One region of the Aeribacillus sp. FSL K6-1305 genome, then DNA from elsewhere that is predicted to be linked to it. Evidence: predicted binding sites of a transcription regulator. Region 1 holds the regulator's gene; the other holds the start of a gene.
The links. The regulator LexA, encoded in region 1, represses DNA repair genes until DNA is damaged. The targets are predictions, from matches to a motif close to CGAACATATGTTCG.

Region 1 (4,202 bases):
ATTTGCAGCGTTGACGCAATTTCGGTAAATGTTCTTCATGATATCACGTAATTTTGCGTCGACATCTTCAAAGCTCCAAGACAATCTTGCGCTGTTTTGAGCCATTTCTAATGCTGAAACAGCAACTCCGCCTGCGTTAGCAGCTTTTGCAGGTCCAAAAAGAATATTGTTTGATAAAAACACGTCGATCGCTTCTAATGTAGACGGCATGTTGGCGCCTTCTCCAACAGCTTTGAGTCCGTTGGAAACAAGGAGTTCAGCTGCTTTTTTATCGATTTCATTTTGAGTAGCGCATGGGAGGGCAATATCGCATGGAATGGACCAAATTCCGGAACAGCCTTCATAATATTCTGCATGAGGATGTTCATTTACATATTCTTTAATTCTTTTTCTTTCAACTTCTTTTAACCTTCTAACCGTTTCAAGATTAATTCCATTTTTATCAAAAATGTAGCCATCAGAGTCGCTGCATGCGACAACTTTTGCACCTAATTGTGTTGCTTTTTCAATCGCATATATGGCAACGTTCCCAGAACCAGAGACAACAACTGTGCTTCCTTTGAAGCTTAATCCATGGTCATTAAGCATTTCTTCAACAAAATAAACAGTTCCATAACCTGTCGCTTCGGTTCTCGCTAAGCTTCCGCCGTACCCAATGCCTTTTCCGGTTAACACCCCAGCTTCAAATCCGCCGCGTATTCTTTTATATTGGCCAAACAAGTATCCGATCTCTCTTGCGCCAACTCCAATATCACCGGCAGGAACGTCAATATCTGGTCCAATATGTTTGTAAAGCTCTGTCATAAAGCTTTGTGTAAATCTCATAATTTCCCCATCTGATTTACCTTTCGGATCAAAATCAGATCCGCCTTTTCCTCCGCCGATCGGCTGCCCAGTCAATGAATTTTTGAAGATTTGTTCAAATCCTAAAAATTTAATAATGCTGGCGTTGACGGTCGGGTGAAAGCGCAAGCCTCCTTTATATGGCCCAATTGCACTATTATATTGCACTCTAAATCCGCGGTTTACACGCACTTTTCCTTCGTCATCCACCCATGGAACGCGAAAAATGATCAATCTTTCCGGCTCAACAATTCTTTCAAGTATTCCGTGCTTTATATATGTAGGATGTTGAGCAAATACAGGCACAAGCGAGTCAAATATTTCTTTTACAGCTTGAAGAAACTCAGGCTCATTCGGATTTTTTTCTTGCACGGATTGAAATACTTCATTGACATATTGCTTTGCATTTTCCAGTTCACTTTGTTTCATAAGTAATTGATTCATAGCACCTCTCCTATACCTAAAATTTAAGCAGTTAGAAGAATTCAAACAATTCAGTAAATCATCCCGGCACTGGCTAAGGAAGCGAAATCTACAATAAAAAATTCTACAACAAAATAAATCAAAAAACAATGACTGTTGAGAATTGTTGCATAATAGCTTTGCATGCAGGCGCGGAGAAGGCGCCTGAAATTTGTTTCATTGAATCTAGCTTGTCTGCATACATATTGATTAGAAAACATTTTTAAAAATTTAACATCGCTAAGAGAGGGAATGTTGAAAATTTTATAAAAAGAAAAAGGATGCCTCACCTGTTTTGAGACATCGAATATTCAGTGTATGGAACGGTATAGCCCGATCACTTTTCCGAGTATTGTCACATTTTTTAAAATAATCGGTTCCATTGTTGGGTTTTCCGGCTGAAGCCGTATAAAGTCTTTTTCTTTGAAAAACCTTTTTACGGTCGCTTCATTGTCGTCTGTGAGCGCGACAACGATGTCGCCGTTATTGGCTGTTTGCTGTTGTCTGACAATAACTAAATCTCCGTCCAGAATGCCTGCTTCGATCATGCTTTCTCCGACTACTTCAAGCATGAAAAGTTGATCATCACCTGATGCAATATGATTCGGAAGCGGAAAATATTCTTCGATGTTTTCAACGGCAGTGATCGGAATACCAGCCGTCACTTTTCCGATGACCGGCACGTTGATCACATTGTTTGTTAGAAGGTGGCTGCCATCATCGTCCAAAATTTCAATGGCTCTCGGCTTTGTGGGGTCTCTTCTAATCAGTCCTTTGCTCTCAAGCTTTGCTAAATGCCCGTGAACAGTTGAACTGGAGGCAAGACCGACCGCTTCGCCGATTTCTCTTACAGAGGGAGGGTATCCTTTCTTTTTTACTTCCTCCTTAATGAAGTTCAAAATATCTTGTTGTCTCTTAGATAATTTTGTTGACATGTCAAGCACCTCAGTCATATCAATTTGTGTCGATTATAGCATGATTTTTCCAAAAAAGCAAACGTAAGTTCGAATATTTGCTTGACAGAAACATGTGTTCCCTTTTATACTTAAAAACAAAAACCGAACAAATATTCTGTTTCAGGGGGCGGTTCTTAATGGATAAATTATCATGGTCTTACATCGTTTCTTTTTTCCTTGTCATCATGGCGGCAGTTTTGGCGATTTCGTATACTGGAGAAAGGGAAGAGCTCGATCATTATATGGAGGTTCAAGTGAAGGAAGGGGACAGTTTGTGGAAAATCGCTGATGAATATAAAGAATATGACAATATGTCTCATTCAGAGTTTGTAAAATGGGTTCAGGAGCGAAACAATCTCCAAAGCCTTGTTGTAAAACCGGGGGAAACAATCGTCATTCCGATTGAAAAAAATAAATACTACAATGCTGAATATTTGGCAAACAAAGAATAACCGCAAGGAGCATTTAACATGAGAGCAGTCGTTTATGCAAGAGTCAGCACTGAAAAGGCAGAGCAGGAAACATCTTTGAAAAGACAAAAAGACGAGCTGTTAAAGCTCGCAGCTGAAAACGGTATGGAAGTTGTTGAAGTGATAGAAGAAAAAGCGAGCGGGTATGATGTTGATCGTGAAGGGGTTTTTCAACTGCTGGAATTGATTGAGGAGAAAGAAATTGAAGCGGTATTAATACAGGATGAAACAAGAATTGGCAGAGGAAATGCCAAAATCGCCATTGTCCATTCCATTTTGAAACAAGGCGTGAAAATTTTCACCGCTGCCCATCGCGGGGAGATGGAACTGTCTGAATCAGACACGATGGTGCTTGAAATTATAGGAATTGTGGAAGAATATCAACGAAAAATTCATAATTTGAAAATAAAGCGGGGAATGTTGAGAGCTATACAAAATGGGTACAGGCCTGAAAAAAATTTAAAGAATAGAAATTCTTCCTATAAAAGAGAGCGAAAAGAAGTTCCGATCGAGGAGATTGACCGATTGCGGAAAAACGGCCTGACATTTTCAGAAATAGCGGCAACATTAAGAGGATTCGGCTATGATGTTTCAAAAGCTACTGTTCATCGCAGATATCAACAATTTTTGTCAGAAAAAGGCGAATCATAGCAATAATTGTTGTCATTAGTGGTTGCATTTAGTATGATAAAAGAGCGCGGCAAAAATATACAAGGGGTTCAGCTTATGATTTCAAAAGAAAAACTTAACCGTATTAATGAACTATCTAAAAAGTCTAAGTCAGAAGGATTGACGCAAGTGGAAAAGCTAGTGCAGCAGCAATTAAGGCAGGAATATTTAGAGTCGTTTCGTCGGGATTTTCAAAACACCTTAAAAAATGTTACAGTGATTGATCCGAAAGGTAATGATGTTACACCGGAAAAATTGAAAAAATTTAAAAATAAAAGGCTGCATTAACGGATGGGTGTTGCCTTATTGCAACAATAAAGATAAGATTATAAACTGAAAATACAGATGAGAGGATGATAATGGTGACTCATTCCATTCAAGATTTATCCATCATGACGATTCGAACATTATCCATTGACGCGATTGAAAAGGCGAATTCCGGACATCCTGGAATGCCAATGGGCGCCGCACCAATGGCTTATGCGCTGTGGACGAAATTTATGAACATTAACCCTGAAAACCCTAATTGGTTTAATCGAGATCGCTTTGTTTTATCTGCCGGACATGGTTCGATGCTGCTTTACAGCTTGCTTCATTTATCGGGTTATGATCTTTCCATGGATGATATTAAATCGTTTCGTCAATGGGGAAGCAAAACACCTGGACATCCTGAATACGGACATACACCTGGCGTTGACGCAACAACTGGACCATTAGGCCAAGGAATAGCAATGGCCGTTGGAATGGCGATGGCAGAACGTCATTTAGCAGCTACATACAATAAAGAAGGATACAATATTGT
Region 2 (4,202 bases), 130 kb from region 1:
CGTTTCAGCCACATGATCTGCTGCACAGCGCTGTATAGCAAGGGAAAGAATTGCCTTTGCTTTTTTGTCTGCTTCTTCTTTCGCCTTTGTTTCTGCTTCTTTCACCATTACAGCAATATCATGAGAAAGTTCCTTTTCCACTCGTTCCAGGATGATTTGTTTCGCCTCTTCACGCGATAAACCCGAAATGCGTTCAAGCTCTATTTGTCCTTCTTGCACCATCTTTTCCACTTTGCTTTCCATCTCTTCAATATGCTGTTGTCTTTCATTTAGAGAATCTTCTTTTTTATCTAGCATCGCCTCACGCTTATCTAATGATTCATCTTTTCGATCGAGATTCTCCTCTTTTTGCATTAAACGGTTTTCTTGTTTTTGAAGTTCATTTCTTCTTTCGCGAATTTCTTTTTCTACTTCCAAACGAAGCTTATGAATTTCATCCTTTGCTTCCAGAAGCGCTTCTTTTTTCGTTGCTTCAGCTTCACGCTTAGCATCTTCAAGAATTTGTTCCGCGGCGTTTTTTGCACCCGCTATTTTCGCTTCAGCAATGGATTTTCGAACAAAATAACCAACAACTGCACCGACGATTAGGCCAAGCAAAATGGAGATGATTTCAATGAGTTCCATTCTTTCACCTCCTCTTGCTATGAACTTGTCACAAAGAAAGTGTCGGCATTACACATTTACTCTCCCGATAACATTTTCCAAAAAAATATGTTAAATATATTGCAAAAATGAAAAAATATACATATCCATTTTAAATGTGGGAATAACCCTTGTCAAGTTTTCATCTTGTCGAACAAAGGATGGGGCTTTTTTTGATCAAAAAAATAAGACCGGCTACTTCGCCAGCCTTACGCTAAGATGTGCGTACATTATTCATCCAAAAGCTCGAACGTTTCCTGCCCCTCTTGCACAGGTTCATTCGTTTCAAGGCCATATGCCTTGCGAATTTCTTGCTGAATGGCATCGCGAATATCCGGATTTTCGCGCAAAAATTGCTTTGCATTTTCTCTTCCCTGTCCTAAACGCTCCTCTTGGTAAGAATACCACGAACCGCTTTTTTGTATAATATCCAATTCCGTTCCCAGGTCGATGATTTCTCCTTCTTTTGAAATCCCTTCCCCGTACATGATATCAACTTCTGCCGTTCTAAAAGGAGGCGCTACTTTGTTTTTGACAACTTTAATTTTCGTTTTGTTTCCTACCATATCATTTCCTTGTTTCAGCTGTTCAGCTCTGCGCACTTCAAGGCGGACAGATGAGTAAAATTTCAGCGCGCGTCCCCCTGGAGTTGTCTCGGGATTTCCGAACATGACGCCCACTTTTTCCCTTATTTGATTAATAAAAATCGCAATGGTTTTCGACTTGCTGATGGCTCCTGAAAGCTTCCGAAGCGCTTGTGACATAAGACGCGCCTGCAATCCGACATGCGCATCGCCCATTTCGCCTTCAATTTCCGCTTTTGGGACGAGTGCTGCGACCGAGTCAATGACAATGATGTCGACTGCACCGCTGCGAACGAGAGCTTCTGCAATCTCAAGAGCCTGCTCGCCGGTATCGGGCTGCGACAAAAGCAGTTCATCAATATTAACACCTAAATTTTGCGCATAGACAGGGTCGAGCGCATGTTCCGCATCGATGAACGCTGCTTGCCCGCCTAGAGCTTGAACTTCAGCAATGGCATGAAGGGCCACTGTCGTTTTACCGGAGCTTTCCGGTCCATATATTTCAATAATCCGACCTCGAGGATATCCGCCGACGCCAAGAGCTGCATCCAATGCCAGCGATCCGCTTGGAACTGTTGAAACTTTTCGCTCAGCTTGTTCTCCAAGCTTCATTATCGAACCTTTTCCGAATTGTTTTTCAATCTGTTTTAACGCCATTTCCAAGGCAGCTTGACGATCATGATTCAATACAATTTCCTCCTTAAAAAATTGATAGCTTCAAAATAAATATACCGTGTTTTTTCCTGTTTGCCAAGAAAAAAGGGAACATTTATTCGTTTTTTAATTTTCATTATATAAAAATTAAAAAACCGGATGAAGACGCTCATAACCGGTTTTCCATTTCCTTTATTACATTCATTACATAGTAGCAGCCATAATTTGCCGTTCTGTGCCTGATCCCTTCCCGAGTACCGGAAAGATGAAGCTCAAAGACTGCCGTCGGCCGATCGTCGAATTGAATGCCGATATAGACAGTCCCAACTTCTTTTCCTTCAGAAGGATCAGGTCCTGCCACTCCCGTAAAGCTGATGCCGATATTGCTGCCGGTCAATTTTTTTATATTTTCCGCCATTTCTTTCGCACATTCAGAGCTAACGGCTCCTTTTGTTTTCAACGTTTCTTCCGACACGCCAAGAACATGCTGCTTCACTTCGTTTGTATAGCAGACAATTCCTCCAAGCACAATATTCGAAGCGCCTGGAAAATGGGTCAGCTGTTCGGAAAAAAGACCGCCCGTCAAACTTTCTGCAGCCGAAATAGTATATTGCTTTTCTTTTAGAAGCTTCATAAGCTGCTCTTGGATCGAAGTTTCACCGTGTCCATAAAAATATCGGCCAACACGGCTTAAAATCTTTTTTTCTGTTTCGTCAATCAGCTTCAGCGCAGTCGACTCATCTTCATGTTTTGCTGTCAGGCGCAATGTTACTTCGCCGTCTTTTGCCAGCGGCGCGATGGTCGGATTTGTTTGCTGATCAATCAGATCCTCTATATCTGTTTCAAGCTGAGATTCGCCGATGCCAAAGAAACGAAGCACACGCGAGATGATTTTTTCTTTTAACCCGTAATGATATTGCAAAAACGGCACACCGTAGTTGATAAACATCGGCTTCATTTCTTTCGGAACACCCGGCATGAGCAAATATATAATTCCGTTCGCCTCTAACGCCATTCCTGGCGCCATTCCGTAATGATTTGGCAAAACAGTAGAACCTTCCAAAACTAATGCTTGTTTCCGATTGTTTTCCGACATTGTCCGTTTCGTCCGTTTAAAAAAATCCTCAATGTTTTTCATCGCCGCCTCGTCGATCACGAGACGTTTATTCAAAATACGTGCAATCGTTTCTTTCGTCAAATCATCTTTTGTCGGGCCGAGCCCGCCGGTAAAAATGATGCAATTCGACCGTTTTTTTGCCGTTTCGATCGCATGCTCTAGCCTCTCAGCATTGTCTCCAACGACCGTATGATAAAAAACATTAACACCTATTTCGGCAAGCTTTCTTGATATAAATTGGGCGTTTGTGTTGGCGATCTGTCCAAGCAACAGTTCTGAACCGACAGCAATAATTTCAGCATTTACATTCATACATTTTCCTCCACATGGTTATTTCGAATTGACAAACGCGTGTTTATTTTTCATGAAATAGTCCCATCCAGATAAAATGGTAAAAAAGAGCGCAACCCACAAAGCAATGTCTGCAAATGGAAACGAAATCCATTCAAAAGGTATATTATGTAAAAGCAAAGCGGAAATAGCCACAATCTGCGTCCATGTTTTTATTTTGCCGAGCATATTAGCTGCTACGACTTCTCCTTCCCCAGCCAGAACTAAACGCAATCCGGTTACGGCAAATTCACGGCTGATGATCAGAATGACAATCCAAGACGGAGCAGCACCTATTTCCACCAATATGATGAGAGCAGAAGAAACGAGCAATTTATCGGCAAGAGGATCTAAAAACTTTCCTAAATTTGTCACAAGTCCAAGCTTGCGTGCATAATATCCATCAATCCAATCGGTCGTCGAAGCTAAAATAAAAATGAGGGCGCCAACGACATGATTGACAGGGATGACTACTTCACCGACCGACCAATTTCCCCAGTTAAAATCGCCAAGCATCACAATCATAAATATTGGAATTAGCATAATTCTTGATACAGTGATTCGATTAGGCAAATTCATTTTGTACCTCCACTAGCATAAAGTAAGAAAGAATAAGCCATCTCGTACGATGACTTATTCATCCTTGTTATTTAAAATGATAATATCCTGCCGAACCATTTTATTCGGGTCCGTTTCATAAGAAACGGCTTCTCCATTCACTTGAATGGTCGTAAATCGAGCATCGCCTACAACGATTTTTGCTTCTTCTTCCGCTGTTACATCAACCGTTTTCTGCTCATTTTGTCGCATCATTCCTGCAAAAAACGATTTTCCTTTTCCGTTCTTCACTTCTATCCACGAATTCCCATTGGTTG

Region 2: the regulator LexA is predicted to act here: its motif matches at 1,989-2,002, upstream of recA (recombinase RecA).

The regions. Positions count from the first base shown of each region.
Region 1 is NZ_JBBOQV010000001.1:853,964-858,165, reverse strand. It holds gene gdhA (NADP-specific glutamate dehydrogenase) at 1-1,287, opposite strand, end outside; gene lexA (transcriptional repressor LexA) at 1,617-2,240, opposite strand; gene yneA (cell division suppressor protein YneA) at 2,399-2,713, shown strand; gene NST97_RS03995 (YneB family resolvase-like protein) at 2,732-3,382, shown strand; gene NST97_RS03990 (DUF896 domain-containing protein) at 3,458-3,688, shown strand; gene tkt (transketolase) at 3,760-4,202, shown strand, end outside.
Region 2 is NZ_JBBOQV010000001.1:986,499-990,700, forward strand. It holds gene rny (ribonuclease Y) at 1-624, opposite strand, end outside; gene recA (recombinase RecA) at 873-1,913, opposite strand; gene NST97_RS04595 (competence/damage-inducible protein A) at 2,050-3,309, opposite strand; gene pgsA (CDP-diacylglycerol--glycerol-3-phosphate 3-phosphatidyltransferase) at 3,328-3,906, opposite strand; gene NST97_RS04605 (helix-turn-helix domain-containing protein) at 3,961-4,202, opposite strand, start outside.